4 regions of the Paraburkholderia sp. CNPSo 3281 genome follow, and region 4 is predicted to be linked to each of the others. Evidence: predicted binding sites of a transcription regulator. Region 4 holds the regulator's gene; each other region holds the start of a gene.
What was found. Region 4 encodes LexA, which represses DNA repair genes until DNA is damaged. Its sites were predicted from a motif close to ACTGTATNNNNATACAGT; they were not measured.
Positions count from the first base shown of each region.

Region 1: a site for LexA is predicted at 2,464-2,481, ahead of recA (recombinase RecA). Genes of this name have one in related genera too.
Region 2: a site for LexA is predicted at 2,806-2,823, ahead of dinB (DNA polymerase IV). Genes of this name have one in related genera too.
Region 3: a site for LexA is predicted at 1,727-1,744, ahead of M3I56_RS35960 (PA0069 family radical SAM protein). Genes of this name have one in related genera too.

Region 1 is NZ_JAMBPS010000001.1:337,781-342,664, reverse strand. It holds gene M3I56_RS01620 (sensor histidine kinase) at 1-1,535, opposite strand, end outside; gene M3I56_RS01615 (response regulator transcription factor) at 1,548-2,312, opposite strand; gene recA (recombinase RecA) at 2,561-3,637, shown strand; gene recX (recombination regulator RecX) at 3,670-4,581, shown strand; gene M3I56_RS01600 (DUF2889 domain-containing protein) at 4,700-4,884, shown strand, end outside.
Region 2 is NZ_JAMBPS010000018.1:21,906-26,789, forward strand. It holds gene M3I56_RS19045 (PLP-dependent aminotransferase family protein) at 1-274, opposite strand, end outside; gene M3I56_RS19050 (DJ-1/PfpI family protein) at 365-961, shown strand; gene M3I56_RS19055 (MarR family winged helix-turn-helix transcriptional regulator) at 1,061-1,495, shown strand; gene M3I56_RS19060 (enoyl-CoA hydratase-related protein) at 1,527-2,303, opposite strand; gene dinB (DNA polymerase IV) at 2,942-4,087, shown strand; gene scpB (methylmalonyl-CoA decarboxylase) at 4,158-4,884, opposite strand, start outside.
Region 3 is NZ_JAMBPS010000069.1:24,197-29,080, reverse strand. It holds gene M3I56_RS35970 (D-amino acid dehydrogenase) at 1-1,002, opposite strand, end outside; gene M3I56_RS35965 (Lrp/AsnC ligand binding domain-containing protein) at 1,179-1,667, shown strand; gene M3I56_RS35960 (PA0069 family radical SAM protein) at 1,796-2,944, shown strand; gene M3I56_RS35955 (NINE protein) at 2,960-3,433, opposite strand; gene M3I56_RS35950 (sorbosone dehydrogenase family protein) at 3,587-4,666, opposite strand.
Region 4 is NZ_JAMBPS010000016.1:99,790-104,673, forward strand. It holds gene M3I56_RS18130 (universal stress protein) at 1-355, shown strand, start outside; gene M3I56_RS18135 (DUF2939 domain-containing protein) at 417-1,106, opposite strand; gene M3I56_RS18140 (hypothetical protein) at 1,197-1,574, opposite strand; gene lexA (transcriptional repressor LexA) at 1,640-2,290, opposite strand; gene M3I56_RS18150 (sulfate ABC transporter substrate-binding protein) at 2,583-3,641, shown strand; gene cysT (sulfate ABC transporter permease subunit CysT) at 3,767-4,666, shown strand; gene cysW (sulfate ABC transporter permease subunit CysW) at 4,663-4,884, shown strand, end outside.

The DNA of each region.
Region 1 (4,884 bases), on a different contig from region 4:
TCGCGCACGATCGCGAGCCCGAGCCCGCTGCCTTCACCGTCGCGCCCGAGAATGCGGTAGAAGCGCTCGAGCACGCGCTCGCGCTCGGCGCTCGGAATGCCCATGCCCGTGTCTTCCACCTCGAGATGGACCACGCCCGCCGCGGGCTCGGGCCGCACGCGCACGGTGATGCGCCCGCCCGCGGGCGTATAGCGGATCGCGTTGTCGATGAGGTTCGAGAGCATCTCGCGCAGCATCACCGGGTTGCCGTCCACTTCGACGCGCGCCGCCGCTTCGCCATCGACTTCCTCGCTGCCGTAGGCCGTTTCGGGGCCTTCGTAGCCGAGGTCCATCTGCTTGGCGAGCGCCGGCTGCACCCAGTCGCGCACGGCGTGGCGCGCCACGTCGGCTACGTCCACCGGCGTGAAGACCTGCCCCGACATGCGGTTTTCCGCGCGCGCGAGCGCGAGCAGCTGCGTGACGAGCCGCGCGGCGTGCGCGGAGCTCGTCGCGATCTGCTCGAGCGAGCGGTGCACTTCGGCGGGCGCGTTCTGGCGCAGCGCGAGTTCGGCCTGGGTGCGCAGGCCCGCGAGCGGCGTTTTCATCTGATGCGCGGCGTCGGCTATGAAGCGCTTTTGCAGTTCCATGTTCTGTTCGAGCCGCGTGAGCAGGTCGTTGAACGAGGTGACGAGCGGCTCGATTTCGGGCGGCGCGCGGCGCGCTTCGAGCGGCGAAAGATCGTCGGGGCGACGCATGCGGATGTTCGACTGCAGCGCATGCAGGGGAGCGAGGCCTCGCGAGAGGCCGAACCACACGAGCAGGATCGCGAGCGGCAAGATCACGAACTGCGGCAGGATCACGCCCTTGATGATGTCGTTGGCGAGCTGGCGGCGCTTGTCGAGCGTTTCCGCGACCTGCACGAGCACGGGTTGGCCTTGCCGATCGGCGGCGCTGGGATGCGTCGGCTCCACCGTTGTATAGGCGACGCGGATGTCGATGCCACGCAGCGTGTCGTCGCGGAATTCGACGAGACCCGGCGGCGGTCGGTCGTCGTCGTGCGGCAGCGGCATGTCGCGATCGCCGCCGATCAGCTCGCCGCGGCTGCCGAGCACCTGATAGAACACGCTGTCCACGTTATCGGCGCGCAGGAAGTCGCGCGTGGAGGCGGGCAGTGTCAGCTCGGCCACGCCGTTGACGGGCTGGATCTGGCGCGCGAGCACATAGGCGTCGGTCTCGAGCGCGCGATCGAAGGGGCCGTTGGCGATCGATTTCGCTACCAGATACGTGACCGCGATGCTCATCGGCCAGAGCAGCAGCAACGGCGCGAGCATCCAGTCCAGAATCTCGCCGAAGAGCGAGCGCGGGCGCGCCTCGGCGACGGCTTCGGCTTCGTCGGGTGGGGCGAACGGATCGGCGTAGCGGGCGTCGCGCGCGTCGTCGTCGAGGGCGTCGGCCGCGAATGCGCTCGCGCCCGGGGCGCTGTCGCCGGCCGAACCGGCCACGCCTGCGGCGCCCTTGGGCGGCACGGCGCGCGCGATGGGAGGACGCCCGGCCATCGTCGATCCTGCCTACTTGAAGTAGTGGCTGGCGGGCATCGCCGGCGCGGCGTCCGGCGCGCCGGCCTCGGTCCGGGCGGGCGTCTGGCCTGCGCCGGCCTGTGCTTCCTTCGCCTCCTTTTCGAGGCAGTAGCCGAGCCCGCGCACGGTCACGATGCGCACACCGCCCGCTTCGATTTTCTTGCGCAGCCGGTGCACGTAGACTTCGATGGCGTTATTGCTGACTTCCTCGCCCCATTCGCACAGGTGATCGACGAGCTGCTCCTTCGAGACGAGCCGCCCGAGCCGCTGCAGCAGCACTTCGAGCACGCCCAGTTCGCGCGCGGAAAGATCGAGCACCTGGTCGTTGATGCGCGCAATGCGCCCCACCTGGTCGAACGCCAGCGCGCCATGCCGCACGACGGTCGGGCCGCCGCCCGCGCCGCGCCGCGTGAGCGCACGCACGCGCGCTTCGAGCTCGTTGAGCGCGAAGGGCTTGGCCATGTAGTCGTCGGCGCCGAGGTCGAGGCCTTTGACGCGCTCGTCCACGCTGTCGGCGGCGGTGAGGATCAGCACGGGCAGGTTGGAATTGCGCGCGCGCAAACGGCGCAGCACTTCGAGGCCCGGCATTTTCGGCAGGCCCAGATCGAGAATCAAGAGGTCGAACGACTGCATCGACAAGGCAGTATCGGCATCCACGCCGCTACGCACGTGATCGACGGCATAGCCCGATTGGCGGAGTGATCTCACGAGCCCGTCCGCGAGTATGCTGTCGTCTTCGGCAATGAGGATTCGCATGTTGCGCCAGCGTCGCCTTCGAGGCTTTTTGACCTCGTAGTCAGGCTCGTAACGCCCGCGCCGCACCGCGTCCTTGAAGGCGCGGTCAGGCGACGCGCGGCGGTCTCCCGAAATTTGTGGTTCTGGATAGCCAGAAAGGCTTGCCAAAACCACTGTTTTTTTATACAGTGTCTGCGTTCGTGTGCATTAGCCCGAATGAGGCGTGCGCATGGTCACGAGACGCCGTTCATCATAGCAAAGGACGATTCATGGAAGATAGCAAGAAAGGCTCGGCTGGGCTGACTGCTGAAAAGAGCAAGGCGCTGGCCGCCGCGCTCGCGCAGATCGAAAAGCAGTTCGGCAAGGGGTCGATCATGCGACTCGGCGACGGCGATGCGGTCGAGGACATCCAGGTCGTCTCCACCGGTTCGCTCGGCCTCGACATCGCACTCGGCGTGGGCGGTTTGCCGCGCGGCCGGGTGGTCGAGATCTACGGTCCGGAATCGTCGGGCAAGACCACGCTCACGCTGCAGGTGATCGCCGAAATGCAAAAGCTCGGCGGCACGGCGGCGTTCATCGACGCGGAACACGCGCTCGACGTGCAATACGCCGCCAAGCTCGGCGTGAACGTGCCCGAACTGCTCATCTCGCAGCCGGACACGGGCGAGCAGGCGCTCGAAATCACCGACGCGCTGGTGCGCTCGGGCTCGATCGACATGATCGTGATCGACTCGGTCGCGGCGCTCGTGCCGAAGGCCGAAATCGAAGGCGAAATGGGCGACTCGCTGCCGGGTCTGCAGGCGCGTCTGATGTCGCAGGCGCTGCGCAAGCTCACCGGCACGATCAAGAAGACGAACTGCATGGTGATCTTCATCAACCAGATCCGCATGAAGATCGGCGTGATGTTCGGCAACCCGGAAACCACCACGGGCGGCAACGCGCTCAAGTTCTATTCGTCGGTGCGTCTGGACATTCGCCGCATCGGTTCGATCAAGAAGAACGACGAAGTGATCGGCAGCGAAACGCGTGTGAAGGTCGTGAAGAACAAGGTCGCGCCGCCGTTCCGCGAAGCCGTGTTCGACATTCTCTACGGCGAGGGCATCTCGCGTCAGGGCGAAATCGTCGACCTCGGCGTGCAGGCCAAGATCGTCGACAAGGCGGGTGCGTGGTACAGCTATAACGGCGAGCGCATTGGCCAGGGCAAGGACAACGCACGCGAATTCCTGCGCGAGAACGCGGACATTGCTCGCGAGATCGAAAACCGCATCCGCGAATCGCTTGGCGTGAGCACGATGCCGGACGGCGTCAAGGATTCCGGCGAAGTCGAAGTCGCTGGCGAAGAGTAAGTCCACCAGGCTCTCGTAGATAAGGCAAGCTGATGCGCAAGGGCGGGTCACACACGTCCTCGCCTTCCGGCGAGCAGGCTAACCCGCATGCGGGTTCGTCTGTGGACAGGGGCGCCGAGCGGCGCTCCGCCGTCAAGCCTGCCGACTCGCGCACGAGCCGCTCAAGCCATTTGAGCCGCGACGCCCAGGCGGGCGATCGCGGCTTCGCGCATTCTGGCGCGGCGTATTCCCCGCCCGCCGATCTCAGCGACGATGGCGGCGCGGTCTTCGAAGTCCCGTTCGAGGCTTACTTCAGCGGGGCCGACGAAGCCGCGGCAAACATGCCACCAGAGCCGCCGCTGTCCGAACCAACATTCAAGCGATCGCGTCGCGCGCCTCTCGAAACGGCGCGCGAATCCAGTGCACCGCAAGCCGACCAATACGAGCGTAGCTCGGCCAGCCGCGCCGCACGCGCCAGCGAGCGCGAACAATCGTCCACGGCGAAGCAGCGCCCCGAGCGCTCCCTCAAGGGCCGCGCGCTTGGCTATCTTTCGCGCCGCGAATACAGCCGCGCCGAACTCTCGCGCAAGCTCATGCCGTACACCGAGGACGCCGACGCACTCGAAGTCCTGCTCGATTCGCTCGAACGCGAAGGCTGGCTCTCCGACGCGCGCTTTGCCGAAAGCGTCGTGCACCGGCGCGCGTCGCGCGTGGGGGCAGGGCGTATCGTCAGCGAACTCAAGCGCCACGCCGTGGGCGAAGCGCTCATCGAAGAGGTGAGCTCGCAACTGCGCGAGACCGAGCTCGTGCGTGCCCGCACGGTCTGGCAAAAGAAGTACGGCCAGTTGCCCGAGACGCCTGCCGAACGCGCGCGCCAGGCGCGCTTTCTCGCGGCGCGCGGCTTCTCGATGTCGATCATCGGCAAGATCCTCAAGGGAATCGAGGAAGACTGGTCCGACAACTGAGCCGGCCGTCTCGAAAATCCGCGCAGGCAAGTCCCCGCCCGGCCTGTGTGTTCGCGGCTGTCTCAAATACCCGGTATGTTAAAATCGCGAGGTTTTCCCATCCGGTCTTACCTTTAGCATGCCGCTTTCTCCGCCCGTGCCCCGCCAGTTGCGCCATCAGCGCGCCATCCGGGCGGTTGCCTATGAGCGCGAAGACGGCCTGTGGGACATCGACGCGTGCCTGACCGACCACAAGCCACGCGACGTGCCGCTCGCCGCCGGTGTCCGGCCCAATGGTCTGCCGATCCATGAACTCTGGCTGCG
Region 2 (4,884 bases), on a different contig from region 4:
AGCTCAGGTCCACGGCGTCCGCGCTCCACGCATGCAGATCGACGCCTTGTCCGCGGGGCAGCGGCTCCTTGACGAACGTGCCGCGGCCGGTTTCGCCGCTGACGAGCCCCATCGCCTGCAGCTCCGCATAGACACGCGTTGCCGTGACCAGTGCCAGGCCCTCGCGCGCAGCCAGTTCGCGGTGCGTGGGCAGACGCGTGCCGGGACGCAGACGGCCCGCACGGATTTCGGCGGCGAGCCGATCGACCAGCGATTTGTAGCGGGGTTCCGGCATGGCCCAATGTATCCATGACAATAATTTGATTGTATTGATTGTCGGCCCTACCATGGCTCGACACAACCTCTTCCACCGTATGAGGGCGCCATGCACATCGCCATCCTGACCTTCGAAGGCTTCAACGAACTCGACTCGCTGATCGCATTCAACCTCCTCAACCGGGTCCGGCAACCCGACTGGCGGGTTTCGATTGCCAGCCCGGCGTCCACTGTGCGTTCAATGAATGGCCTCGTGCTGGAGGCGCAAGTGTCGCTGAACGACGCATGCGAAGCCGACGCGGTCTTGGTCGGCAGTGGAGTCCGCACGCGCGACGTCGCCGCCGATCCCGCGCTGATGTCGCAACTCAGGCTCGACCCAACGCGCCAGCTGCTCGGTGCGCAGTGCTCCGGCACGCTGATACTCGCGAAGCTGGGCCTGCTGCAGGGCGTTCCCGCATGCACGGACCTGACCACCACGCCGTGGGTCGAAGAGGCGGGTGTACCCGTGCTCGATCAGCCCTTCGTGGCCAGTGGGAATGTCGCGACGGCGGGCGGGTGTCTCGCATCGCACTATCTCGCGGCCTGGGTGATCGCGCGCCTCGCCGGCATCGAGGCTGCGCGCAGCGTGATTCACCATGCAGCGCCAGTGGGAGAGAAGGAAACCTACGTGACGCGCGCGATCGAGAACATTTCGCCGTTCCTTTAATCGGAACCCGCTGAACTTATACACCCCCTGGGAATGTGCCGATCAGCGCATGATATAATTCGCACGCGAACTAAATCGCACAATTTTATCTGCGCGGAAATGAAACATCGCCTCGTCTATCTATTGAATGTCGGACAGCGCCGGCTGCAACGGTGGTCGCAAACACGCGCAGCCGGCGGCGGCGTCACGGCAGCCCAGGCGGGGCTGCTGTTTTTTTTGGGTGATCGCAACGGCGCACTCATGAGCGAAGCCGCTGCTGCGCTGGATTTGGGCGCACCAGGCATGAGCGGTCTCGCTGACCGGACAGAAAAGGCGGGGTTAATCGAACGTCGGGCTGACGAGACCGATGGCCGGGTGTCGCGGCTGTGGTTGACGGAGGCAGGACGTACCGCGCGCCAAAAGGCGAAGCTTCGCATGAAAGACCTGAACGCCAGATTGACCGAAGGATTCACGGAAGCGGAGATCGACGTCGTGGCGCGGTGGCTGACCAGCCTGCAGACCAGGTTTGCGCTCGTCGAAGACGGCGACGCGTAACCTCGACCGTGGCCGGTCAGCAAGGCACTGGCTAGTGCTGGGCAACCCTCGAGAAGTCCGGCTTGCGTTTCTCGGCAAAGGCCGCGAATGCCTCCCTCGCCTCGGCGCTCGTCAGCCGCTCCTGAAACTTCGCGCTCTCGCTGTCCATTTGCGCAACCAGCGTTTCGGCTTCGCGCATCAGCTTTTTCATGGCGCTCAGAGAACCGGCCGGCTTGGCGGCGATTCTTTCGGCCATCCTGCGTGCATCGTCGCGTAGTTGATCCTTTGCGCAGACCTTGTTGGCAAGGCCCCACGCGACAGCGGTTGGCGCGTCGAGCGACTCGCCCAGCGCAAACATCTCGAAGGCCCGCACGTGGCCGACGCGCAGTGGAAGCAGGTAGCTGGACGCCGCCTCGGGGACGAGCGCGAGATTGACGAACGGAGTGATCAGTTCTGCGTCTGGCGCGAGCAGAACGTAGTCGCAGTGCAGTAGAAGCGTGGTGCCGATACCGACCGCCTTGCCCTGGACCGCCGCGATGATGGGCACGCTCGACTTCGCCAGGGCATGCAAAAAGCGATGCACATGTCGCTCACTGGGCCCCTTACCCGATGCAATGGCTGCGAACTCGCCCACATCGTTGCCCGCGGTAAACATGTCTCCGTCCCCTTGCATCAGCAATACGCGGACGTGGCTGTCGTGCTCCGCGTTCTCGATGATGTCTGCCAGCGTGCCATACATCTCGTTCGTCAGTGCATTCTTCTTGTCCGGTCGGGCAAGCGTAATCGTCAGAATGCCGTCGGCTTGATCGACGTGAATTTCCGCGCTCATGGTGCTCTCCTGAAATTTAGTTTGCATGCGAAGTATATAGGTAGTTCGCATGCAAAGTAAACCTGAGGGTCGATGCCATGCAATTCGGGGCCTGTTCGCGAACCCTCGTCCCTGATGACGTCCGAAGCCTGAATTTGGTTGCGGACCGAAATTCGACCAGGTACTCCATTCGCGACGTCGAGCCACTCCTCGCGCGCACGCATGCTCCGTAGCATTGAAGCATGACGAAACAGGCAAGCAACCGGAGGACTGAACATGCTTATTCTCACGGCCGTTATCGTGATCGCCGCCGTGGCGATCTGGAGCATCTACCGGCGTTATCACCCGCGCCAGGACTGACATCATGAGAGGCTGTTTCAAGGCCTCGTCGCAGCAGCCCGCCACACCGGCGGGCTTTTTTTTGGATTCCGCAGTCAGAGCGGCGGTGTCCGCGGAAGAGACGTTTGCGAACCCTCGCACTCAAAAAATATCGCCGAATCAGATCCAGCATCCTGACAAAGTTACTGTATAAATGTACAGTTCCAGGAATATCCGTAAAACGCAATGTGTCGTTGTCCCGCTGCTCCTCCCGGAATACTGCTGACGAGTAGCGTGTCGGTCGCGCGGAGTCATCGAACGCTATTTTTGAGTACCAAGGCATGCCAGATGATCGGCGCATAGCCCACATCGACATGGACGCATTCTTTGCGTCGTGTGAACTTTCGCAGTATCCCGAACTACGAGGCGAACCCATGGTGGTCGCCGGTCGTCGCTCGGATGCGCCACGAACGAAGCCGGACGGCACACGCGAGTTCTCTCGGCTACGCGACTATGTGGGCAGAGGCGTCCTCACGACCGCGACCTACGAGGCTCGCGCACTCGGCGTTCATTCCGGAATGCCCGCCATGAAGGCCGCCCGGTTAGCGCCGGATGCAATTCTCCTTCCAGTGAATTTTGACCTCTACCGAACGTACTCGCGACTGTTCAAGGATGCCGTCCGGTCAATCAGTTCGAGCATGGAAGACGTTGGCATCGACGAGGTCTACGCAGATGTTTCACTCACGGATGGCGATTCAGAGGTCATCGCGCGCAAGTTGAAGTCCGCCGTCTTCGAAGCCACCAATCTCACATGCTCCGTCGGCATCGCGCCAAACAAGCTGCTTGCGAAGCTGTGCTCCGATATGCAAAAGCCGGACGGCATCACAATCGTGACGCTAGAGGACGTGCAATCGAGGATTTGGCCAATGGCCGCGAACAAGATCAACGGTGTCGGCCCCAAGGCGGCCGCCAAGCTTGCGTCTTTTGGCATAACGACCATCGGTGAGATCGCTGCGCGCGACGAGCGCTGGCTCGTCGAGCACTTTGGACGAAGCTACGGGGCGTGGCTTCGCAGAGTCTCTCACGGACTGGATGACAGGCCGGTGGTGACGTATAGCGAGCCCGTCTCGATGAGTCGCGAGACCACATTCGAGCGCGATCTACACGCAGTACGGCACCGACAGGAACTGGGTGCAGCATTTACCCGCCTATGCGAACAGGTGGCGCTCGACCTCCAGCGAAAAGGCTATTTGGCCAGGAAGATCGGCATCAAGCTGCGCTTCAACGACTTCAAGACAGTCACGCGTGACGTCACGCTTCCTGAGCCTATTGATGACGCGAAAGCGTTGCGGCGCGCGGCGACTGAGTGCCTGAAAAGAGTCGAACTTGTCAAATCCATCAGGCTGCTGGGAGTCAAGGCCGGCAACCTCCAACCTGCCGGAGAAGCCTCCAGTAACGAGTCGCCTCAATTCACGCTCGATTTTTAGTCCGTGAGCCATTGACCGCGCTCGCGCTCCTTGTCGCAGCGATTGGACGCCAGGCGCGTTCCCGGGAGACTCATCGACCGCGAAACTCCGGTGAACGTCGCTGCGCGAATGCCTCCAGCCCTTCCCTCATGTCGTCGCCGGCGCACGCCGCCCTGCGAAGCTCCGCGATTCTCTCCATCGCATCGACAGGCACCGGCACGACGTCTTCGAGAATTCGCAATTGCTCCTTGACCGCAGCAATTGCCAACGGCGCTTTGGTCGCAATCTCCCTCGCCATCTGCAGGGCAACCGCCTCGACGTCGGCTGGCTGAACCAAGCGATTGAGCACACCGTGGCGCTCGGCTTCCTCGGCTTCGAGCGGTCGTGCGCAGAAGAACATCTCCTTGAGGATATGGATCGGCAGGTTGTTGATGAAACGGAGCAAACCGCTCGTGCTGTACGGCAGACCGATGTTCGCCGGCGTCATGGCAAAGCGCACGGTCGTGTCGGCGACGACAAGGTCGCAGCTCATCACGAGGTCGACTGCCCCGCCCCATACGGAACCCGACACCATTGCCATGACCACGCCCGGATACGCGCGCACCTGCCGTAGCACGCGCTCCAGCGGCTTACCCCAGGCAATCGGGTCGTGGTCGGCCTCGAGTTCACCGAGGTCGTGACCCGCGCTCCAGACCTTCTCGCCCACGCCGCTCGTCAAGAGCACTACGGGCACGCCCTTCGATGCCAGGTCTGTCAGTTGATCCTCGAGTGCGCCCAGCAATTCCGCATTCAAGGCATGGTGTCTGGAAGCGTTGCGA
Region 3 (4,884 bases), on a different contig from region 4:
GCACATTTCGAGCGTTTCGCGGCGCGCTTGCTTGAGCGTCTTGTCGAAGCCGACGATCTCGGCCATGCCACCCACGCGGATGCGGTCGTCAAAACGCGTGATCGCGATCTTGTAGGTTTCGTCGAGCACGGTCGAAACCGGCGCGGCACTCGCATTCACGATCGGCGCGGTGATCGAATAGCCCTTGAGCGGATAGACGGGGATCTTCATGAGGCCCGCGAGCATTTGCGTCGAGAATGAGCCGAGCGCGACCACGAACGAATCAGCACGCACCAGCTCGCTGCCGCATTGCACGCCCGCGATACGCTCGCCCTGCATGGCGAGGCCGTCGATCGGCGTGTTGTAGTGGAATTTCACGCCCAGCTGTTCGGCCATCGCGGCAAGACGCGTGGTGAACATCTGGCAGTCGCCGGTTTCGTCGCCCGGCAGACGCAGGCCGCCCGTGAGTTTGCCCGACACCGCGGCGAGCGCGGGTTCGGCGCGGCCGAGTTCGGGGGCGGTCAGCAGTTCGTACGGAACGTTCGCGTCTTCGAGCACGGCGATGTCCTTCGCCGCGCCTTCGAACTGCTGCTGCGTACGGAACACCTGGAGCGTGCCGCCCGTGCGGCCTTCATACTGAATGCCCGTGTCGGCGCGCAGCGCCTGCAGACAGTCGCGGCTGTATTCGGCGAGGCGCACCATGCGGCCCTTGTTGAGCGCGTAGCGTTCGGGCGTGCAGTTTTGCAGCATCTGCCACATCCACTGCAGCTGGAATTTGGTGCCGTCCAGACGAATGGCGAGCGGGGCGTGCTTCTCGAACATCCACTTGATCGCCTTGAGCGGCACCCCAGGCGCTGCCCACGGCGCGGCGTAGCCCGGCGAGATCTGGCCGGCGTTCGCAAAACTGGTTTCGAGCGCGGGACCCGCCTCGCGGTCGATCACGGTCACTTCGTGGCCCGCGCGGGCGAGATACCAGGCGCTGGCCACACCGACCACACCACTGCCCAACACGACGACTCGCATAGCTGCTCCATATAGATTCGTTGAGCTACGCCGCGTTGCCGGGACCCACGAAGCGGTGTTTTGGCGCCGATAGGGGAGAAGGCATGAAAATTCGGGTGTAGCCAGTATTTGTAGCTATGCTATTGTTGTATGGCCAGGTTTTGTTATCGTATTTTTCAGATTTTCGGGAATAAACCATGAGAACGCAGCGCCAACCGGTCCGCGCACTCGACCGGCTCGATCACCGCATCCTGAAACTGCTCCAGGAAGACGGCCGCATGGCCATGAAGGACCTCGCGGAGCAGGTCGGGCTCTCGGTTACGCCGTGCATCGAGCGGGTGAAGCGCATGGAGCGCGACGGCGTGATCACGGGCTACTTCGCGCGCGTGAATCCCCTGGTGCTGGGAGCGGCGCTGCTCGTGTTCGTGGAGATCACGCTCGACCACAAGAGCGGCAACATGTTCGACCAGTTCCGCCGCGAGGTGCAGAAGATTCCCGAAGTGCTCGAATGCCATCTCGTTTCGGGCGACTTCGACTATCTCATCAAGGCGCGCATTGGCGAGATGGCCGACTACCGCAAGCTGCTCGGCGACATCCTGCTGCAACTGCCAGGCGCTGTGCAGTCGAAGAGCTACGTGGTAATGGAAGAGATCAAGGAGACGCTGACCATCGCCGTGGGTGAATGACCAGGTCACTGCAGCGGCTGAAAGCGCCCCGTTTTTAGGACTCGACAACGCGGATCGATACTGTATATTTATACAGTATCGATCCGCGTTTTTCCTGTCCGCGTTTACAAGTCCATTTCGCTCCAGCCGTGACCGACTCCCATCACCCCGATCCCGACGCCTGGTATCCCGTTGCGCCGCCCACGGCGCGCAAGGGGCGCGGTGCGGTCACGAACCTGCAGGGGCGCTACGAAGTCGACCAGCGCGAAGCGTTCGACGACGGCTGGCAACACGTGGACGGCGGCGGGGAAGACCATGGCGATGAACCCGGCGAGCCCAGGCTGCGCACCGAGGTCTTCGAAGAGCGCGCGAAAAGCATCCTCACGCGCAACCAGTCGCCGGACATTCCGTTCAACGTCTCGCTCAATCCTTACCGCGGCTGCGAGCACGGCTGCATCTATTGCTTCGCGCGGCCCACGCACAGCTATCTCGGCCTCTCGCCGGGGCTCGATTTCGAGAGCCGTATCTACGCCAAGGTCAATGCGGCGGAGTTGCTCGCGCGGGAAATCGCCAAGCCGTCATATGAACCCGAGCCGATCGCGCTGGGCGTGAACACCGACGCCTGGCAACCGGTGGAGCGCGACCTGCGCATCACGCGCCGCGTGGTCGAGGTGCTGTCCGAACGGCAGCATCCGTTCGCGGCCATCACGAAATCCTCGCTGATCGAGCGCGATCTCGACCTGCTCGCGCCGATGGCTGAGCGCCAGCAATTCATGGCGGCGATCACGATCACCACGCTCGACGCCGATATCGCCCGCTCGCTCGAACCGCGTGCGGCGACACCCGCGCGGCGGCTGCGCACCATCCGCACGCTGGCTGAAGCCGGCGTGCCGGTGGGCGTGAGCATCGCACCCGTGATTCCGTTCGTGACCGAGCCCGACATGGAGCGCGTGCTAGAAGCCTGCGCCGAGGCCGGTGCGACAAGCGCGAGTTACATCGTGCTGCGCCTGCCATGGGAGGTCGCGCCGCTTTTCCAGGACTGGCTGGCGGCGCACTTCCCGCAGCGCGCCGAGCGCGTGATGAGCCGCGTGCGCGACATGCGCGGCGGCAAGGACTACGAGTCGGCATTTTCGCAGCGCATGAAGGGCACGGGGCTGTGGGCCGACCTGCTCAAGCAGCGCTTTCACAATGCCTTGCGGCGCCTCGGGCTCAACGAGCGGCGCCACGGCATTCTGGACATGTCGGCGTTCGTGCAGTCGAAGACCGTGCGCGAGAAGCCGCAGCTCGACCTGTTCTGAGCTGTTACGCGCGATTTACTGCGAGAGCGCCTTTGCGGCCTCGACCTGCGACTCGAAGTACGTTTGAAACGAGAGCGCGAGTCCCGTCATCAGCAGGAACGCGCCAATCAGCAGCGAGAAGATCACGACGAAGATCACCGTCCAGCCCGAGCGGCTCGTGCGGCCTTGCTCCACGAACGCGGCGTTGAACTGAGCGTCCCATTTGGCGTCGGGGCGCAGCCCGTAGACGATCGCCGCCAGAAACGCCGAGATGACCGACACCGCGCCGATCACGGCGAGCACCCAGCCGGGAATCGAGGCGCGTTCGGTTGCGACGAGCAGCATCACGCCCGGAATGCCGATCAGCGTGCCGAACAAATGCGCCCAGCCCCATACGTCGCGCGGGCCGTACAGATAGAAGCGGTGTGCGCCGAGGCTGCCAAACAGGAAGGCGAGGGCGGCGGTGAGCGTCTTGGAGCGAAAGCGTGCGAGGTTCTTGTCGTTGGGCATGGGCTCGGGCGAAACGTGGGCGTTCGGCCGTCATGGGCGCATCACGTCGAACGCACACGGGCCGCCGGGCATTGTATGCCGCACGCCGGGCTTGCAGCACAAGCGCACGCTTATGCCCGGCACCATGTCTGCAGCTTCAACGTGGCGGTCGCGTCACGGTTTCGTGTAAGTCACGCGATAAATCGCGCCCGCATAGTCGTCGCTGACAACGAGCGATCCGTCGGGCAGCGGCAGCACGTCGGCGGGGCGGCCCCATTGGGTCTCATCGGCGTTGAGCCAGCCCTGCGCGAACACTTCCTGGCGCGCGTTCGTGCCGTCCGGGTTGGCGCTCACGCGCACCACGCGATAGCCGACCTTCTTGCTGCGGTTCCACGAGCCGTGCTCGGCGATGAAAATGCTGTTCCTGTAGTCGGCCGGGAACATCGAACCGGTATAGAAGCGCATGCCGAGCGACGCCACGTGCGCGCCGAGTTTGAGGACCGGCGGCGTGAAGCCGCTGCACGGATGGCCTGCGCCGAACTCGGGGTCGGCGACATTGCCGCCGTGACAATAGGGAAAGCCGAAGTCTTCGCCCACACGCGCGAGGCGGTTGAGCTTGTCGTCGGGGATGTCGTCGCCGAGCATGTCGCGGCCGTTGTCGGTGAACCAGAGGTCGTGCGTCTGCGGATGCCACGCGAAGCCGACCGTGTTGCGCACGCCGCGGGCGATGGTCTCGTAGTGCGAACCGTCGGGGTCCATGCGCCCGATCATCGCGAAATGCACGCGCTGCGGGTCGCTGGCCGGCAGGCAGACGTTGCACGGCGCGCCTTGCGGCACGTAGAGCTTGCCGTCGGGGCCGAAGGCGATGAACTTCCAGCCGTGGTGGCGCTCGGTGGGCAGCGAATCCGTGACGACGACGGCTTTGGGCGGATCGTCGAGATGACGGTCGATGTCGTCGAGCCGCACGATCGACGACACCGCTGAGATATACAATGCGCCGTTGCGCCAGGCCACGCCCACCGGCATCGTCAGTCCCGAGGCCACGATGTGGCGCTTGATGGCCTTGCCGTCCTTGAGTTCGAGCGCGTAGACGTCACCGCCCATACTCCCTGCATACAGGAGGGTGCCGTTGCCCGACAGCGTCATTTCGCGTGCGCCGGGGACGTCGGCGGAGAGCACCTCGATGTGAAAGCCCGGCGGCAGCTTGATGCGGTCGATGGGAAGCGCCGCGTGAGCGAACGGTGCCGCGAGCAGGGCGGCGGCAAAGGCGAGCCACGCCGCTGTGAAGCGTCTGGCCGACTCGCGAGACGCCGGAAAACGGGAGCTGTCACCCACGCCGCCGCTCCCACCGCGACACAGCCATTGCACGAGTCGTCTGAAAGTCGCCACAATTCGCTCCAGGGCCCGCCCACCGTGGGCATGAGCTGCAGTTTGACCGCCGTGTCTTGCCGGCTTTCTGCGCGCCGGCGCGC
Region 4 (4,884 bases):
GGTCGTCGACATGCGTTCGACGATCGCCCAGAGCGCCGGCCTGCTGACCGACGTGGCCTGCGGCCGCTTCGAGGAAACGGCGCGCGAGATTCTTCAGGAAGGCGTGGACTGGCTAACCGAGCGTGGCGTGCGCGCCCAGGGGCACTTCGCGTTCGGTCATCCGATCGACGAAATCGCGAATCTGGCCAACGAGCTGAATGCCGACCTCGTGGTGGTGGGCCACCGTTGCCGCACGGGGCTCTCGCGCTGGTGGATGGGCGCGGGCAACACGCCGCTGCTCGACCGCGTATCGTGCAGCATTCTCGTGGCGTGTTCGTCGGCGGCTGAGGAAAAGAAGCAGCAAGCCGCCGCGTAAGGGATCAAGCAGGCCGGTTCGCACAGAACCGGCCTGGCTCCGCTGTCACTTCCGAACTGTCTCAGTTCGAGACGTTTCCTTCGTTTAGCTCGACCGCCGAGAGCTTCCACGAGAAGATCCCGTGACGCTGCAGGATGGCGGCGTAGTGCTCGCCCGTATTGCCGCGGTCCCACGTGAGCGCGAACTCATTGAGGCCGCGATAGCCGGCCGTGGTCACCGGCCGAGCTTCGGGCGCGGGGTTGCCGGATGCCGCCGGAGCAGGTGGCGCGGCGGGTGCGGGTGCCGATTGAGCTGGTTCTGCCGATTGCGTGGATGGCGCGCCGGATTCTGCTGGCGGCGGCGCGTGCGGCCGGTCGCCGGGCTTGCCCGTCGGCGGCATGCCATCGAGCAGGGCGGCCACGCCTTCCGGTGTGGCGTAGGCATCCACGAGCGGACTAATCAATGCCGCGCCAATCACGGCGCCGAGGATCAGCAGCGGATTGCTGCTGTGCTGCCCCTCGACGCGCCGCTGCAGCATCCCGCCAACCTGCTGTTTCAGGCTCAGGCGCAGTGCAGGGTAATCGACGTACTCGTTGAGCGCGACGGCGTCACGCGCGTCGGCGGCGGCTTTCATGTGTTTCACCGCGATATAGGGCGACGCATAGGCGTAGCCGATCGCGGCAACCACCATGGTGAGCGCAACCGTGATTGCGACCGGCTTTTTCCAGCCTTGGGTCTTACGCGGGGTCGAGAGAGATTCCGTCATCGGCATAGGGCAAATCGTTTAGACACGGTGTTGACCGCAAACCAGGCCAAACGATCCCGCCTGTAACCTCTTCTCACATTTGAGCAGCGTTGCGGCTTACTTCGCGAGTGCAGCCGGCAGGTCGCTGTGCTGCTCGGCGATGCAGCGGTCGATCGCGCGGCAAACCGCGTCAACCGTGCCGACGAGGATGAGCCGCGACGGACCCTGATAGACGCGCACGGGCGCGCGGCGCATGGGCTGTTCGGTGTTGAGCGTGCTGTTGAGCGACACGCGCGCAAACGCTGGCTGGGCCGAGGGCAGCACCGGCAGGTCGGCCGTGCTGGCCGCCACCATCTCTGGCGAGTCTTCGAAGAGCGAGCCGCTCAGTGCGGTAGCCGAATCGCGGACTTCGCGGACCGCGCACGAGGCGATACCACGGAGATGGCGAAGACGGCCGAATTGGCGGAAGGGCAGCAAGCGGGCAAGACGTTCCATGACTCTCTCCAGGTAGTGCGCAGAGGGTGCGCAAACAATGTGCAAACTGCGCGCAGACGGATTGCTCAGAATTCGGTGGGGCGGATCAGCCCAACCGCGATGCCTTCGAGCGCGAATTCCGCGCTGCCGGCCTCGACAAAAATATTGTCGTAATCGGGGTTCTCGGCGATCAGCTCGAGCCCGTTCGGACGGCGCTTCAGGCGCTTCACGGTGACGTCGTCGCCAAGACGCGCCACGATGATCTGGCCGTCTTTCGCTTCGGCCTTCTTCTGCACGGCGAGCAGGTCGCCGTCGAGGATGCCGGCGTCGCGCATGGAAAGGCCGCGCACCTTCAAGAGGTAGTCGGGTCGGCTCGAGAAGAGCGCCGGGTCGCACATGTAGTTCTGCGAGATGTGCTCCTGCGCGAGGATCGGGCTACCCGCTGCGACGCGGCCAACGAGCGGCAGCGAGAGCTGCATGATGCTCGCGTGCGGAAGCGTGAACTGATGCGGCAGGTCGTCGGGCCCCGGCATGAGGCGGATGCCGCGCGAGGCGCCCGCAGCCAGTTCGATCACGCCCTTGCGCGCCAGCGCGCGCAGATGCTCCTCCGCGGAGTTCGCCGAGCTGAAGCCGAGTTCCGCCGCGATCTCGGCGCGCGTGGGCGGGAAGCCCGTGCGCTCGATGGCCCGGCGAACCAGATCGAAAACCTGCTGCTGTCGTGCGGTGAGTTTGGTCATGGCGCCACTGTATGTTTGAACAGGTAACTGTATTTTTATACAGTACTCGCCACTTTTCAAGTGTTACTTGAAGTTCGTCGACTGAGCGTTGCCATCAGGCCGCTTTCCCGCGTTTGCGCGGATGAAACCGCGCTCCAGCAGCGACTTCCTCTGTCCTTACCACTTTTGCGTATTAAAAAATGAAAAAACATCATTTTTAATAATGTAAGCAGATCGCTAGACTGGCCTCCATCGTTCGCTGCACTTCACCAATGGGCGCAAACGAGCACACACGAGAACGGAGAACAGATAGATGGGCACGACACATACGGGGCGCGCGGGCTGGCTGAAAACACTGGCGGCAAAACTGGTGATCGGCGTTGCGCCGCTCGTCGGCGTCGCGACGATGGCGGCCATGGCGCCGGTGGCTGCTCACGCGGATACATCGCTGCTCAATGTCTCCTACGATCCGACGCGCGAACTGTACCAGGACATCAACGAAGCCTTCATCAAGCAGTGGAAGGCGAAGACGGGCGAAACGCTCACCATCAAGCAGTCGCATGGCGGCTCGGGTGCACAGGCGCGCTCGGTGCTCGACGGCCTGCAAGCCGACGTCGTGACGCTCGCGCTGGCATGGGACATCGACGCGCTCGCCAACAAGGGCATCGTCGCGAAGGACTGGCAAAAGCGCCTGCCCGACAACGCGTCGCCGTACACGTCGACCATCGTGTTCCTCGTACGCAAGGGCAACCCGAAGCACATCAAGGACTGGGATGATCTGACCAAGCCGGGTGTCTCGATCGTCACGCCGAATCCGAAGACCTCGGGCGGCGCGCGCTGGAACTATCTCGCGGCGTGGGCGTATGCGCTGCACCAGCCGGGCGGCAACGAGCAGAAGGCGAAGGACTTCGTCTCGAAGCTCTACAAGAACGCGGGCGTGCTCGACTCGGGCGCACGAGGCGCCACGACGAGCTTCGTGCAGCGCGGCATCGGCGATGTGCTGATTGCATGGGAGAACGAAGCATTTCTCTCGCTCAAGGAATTCGGCCCGGACAAGTTCGAGATCGTCGTGCCTTCGGTGAGCATTCTGGCTGAGCCGCCGGTGGCCGTGGTGGACAAGGTGGTCGACAAGAAGGGCACGCGCAAGGAGGCTGAGGCCTACCTGCAGTTCCTCTATAGCGAAGAGGGCCAGGAGATCGCCGCGAAGAACTTCTACCGTCCGCGTTCGGACAAGGTCCCGGCGGCGCTCACGGCGAAGTTTCCGAAGCTCAAGCTCTACACGGTCGACGACACCTTCGGCGGCTGGCCCAACGCGCAGAAGACGCATTTCGCGGATGGCGGCGTGTTCGATTCGATCTATCAACCGCAGTAAAGCTGTCAAGCAGCAAGCGGTCCGCATAGCGACGTGACCGGATAACAACGAAGCGCGCCTACGGGCGCGCTTTTCGGCGCCGCTTTGAATACAGGAAGCGCGCAACCCATGTCTGGATGATGAGCATGACCACGTTTAGATTCCGCAAGCCTAGTGCGCTGCCCGGATTCGGCTTGACGCTTGGCATCACCGTGGCTTACCTGAGCCTCGTGGTGCTCATTCCGCTCGCCGCCACCTTTCTCAAGACGGCGACACTCGACTGGAACCAGTTCGTGCGCGCAGTGTGGTCGCCGCGCGTGATCGCGTCGTACCGGCTCACGTTCACCGCCGCGCTCGGCGCGGCGTTGATCAATGCCGTATTCGGCTTCCTGCTCGCATGGGTGCTGGTGCGCTATACGTTTCCGTTCAAACGGGTGATCGATGCGCTCGTCGATCTGCCGTTCGCGCTGCCGACTTCCGTGGCGGGCATTTCGCTCGCCGCCGTGTATGCGGGCAATGGCTGGATCGGCCAGTTCCTGCAGCCGCTCGGTCTCAAGATCGCCTTCACGCCGCTCGGCGTGCTCGTGGCGCTGACCTTCATCGGCTTGCCGTTCGTCGTGCGCACGGTGCAGCCGGTACTCGAGGACTTCGAGCGCGAACAGGAAGAGGCCGCCGCGTGCCTCGGCGCCTCGCGCTGGCTCACGTTCCGCCGTGTCGTGCTGCCCGCGGTACTGCCGGCGCTCCTCACCGGCTTCGCGCTCGCATTCGCGCGCGCGCTGGGCGAGTACGGCTCGGTCATCTTCATCGCCGGCAACGTGCCGATGAAGTCGGAGATCACGTCGCTGCTCATCATCACGAAGCTCGAACAATACGACTACGCGGGCGCAACGGCGCTCGCCGTGATGATGCTCTGCGTGTCGTTCGTCATGCTGCTCCTCATCAATTCACTGCAGTGGTATTTGCAACGCCGCACGAGCCGGGGTGTAACGGCCGGCAGCGCGCCGAATGCCGTGGTGGGCGCAACCGTCGCGGGAGGTGCGCAATGAGCCCGCTGCCGCAACAACGAAGCACGCGCCGGCCGGACCCGGTCACCGAAGCAGCGTGGGTGCGCTGGCTCCTGATCGGCATCGCGCTCGCGTTTCTCGCGCTGTTTCTCGTGGTGCCGCTCGTCGCCGTGTTCTGGCAGGCGCTGTCGAAGGGAATCGGCTTCTACTTCACGTCGCTCGTCGATCCCGACGCGCTCGCCGCGATCAAGCTCACGCTC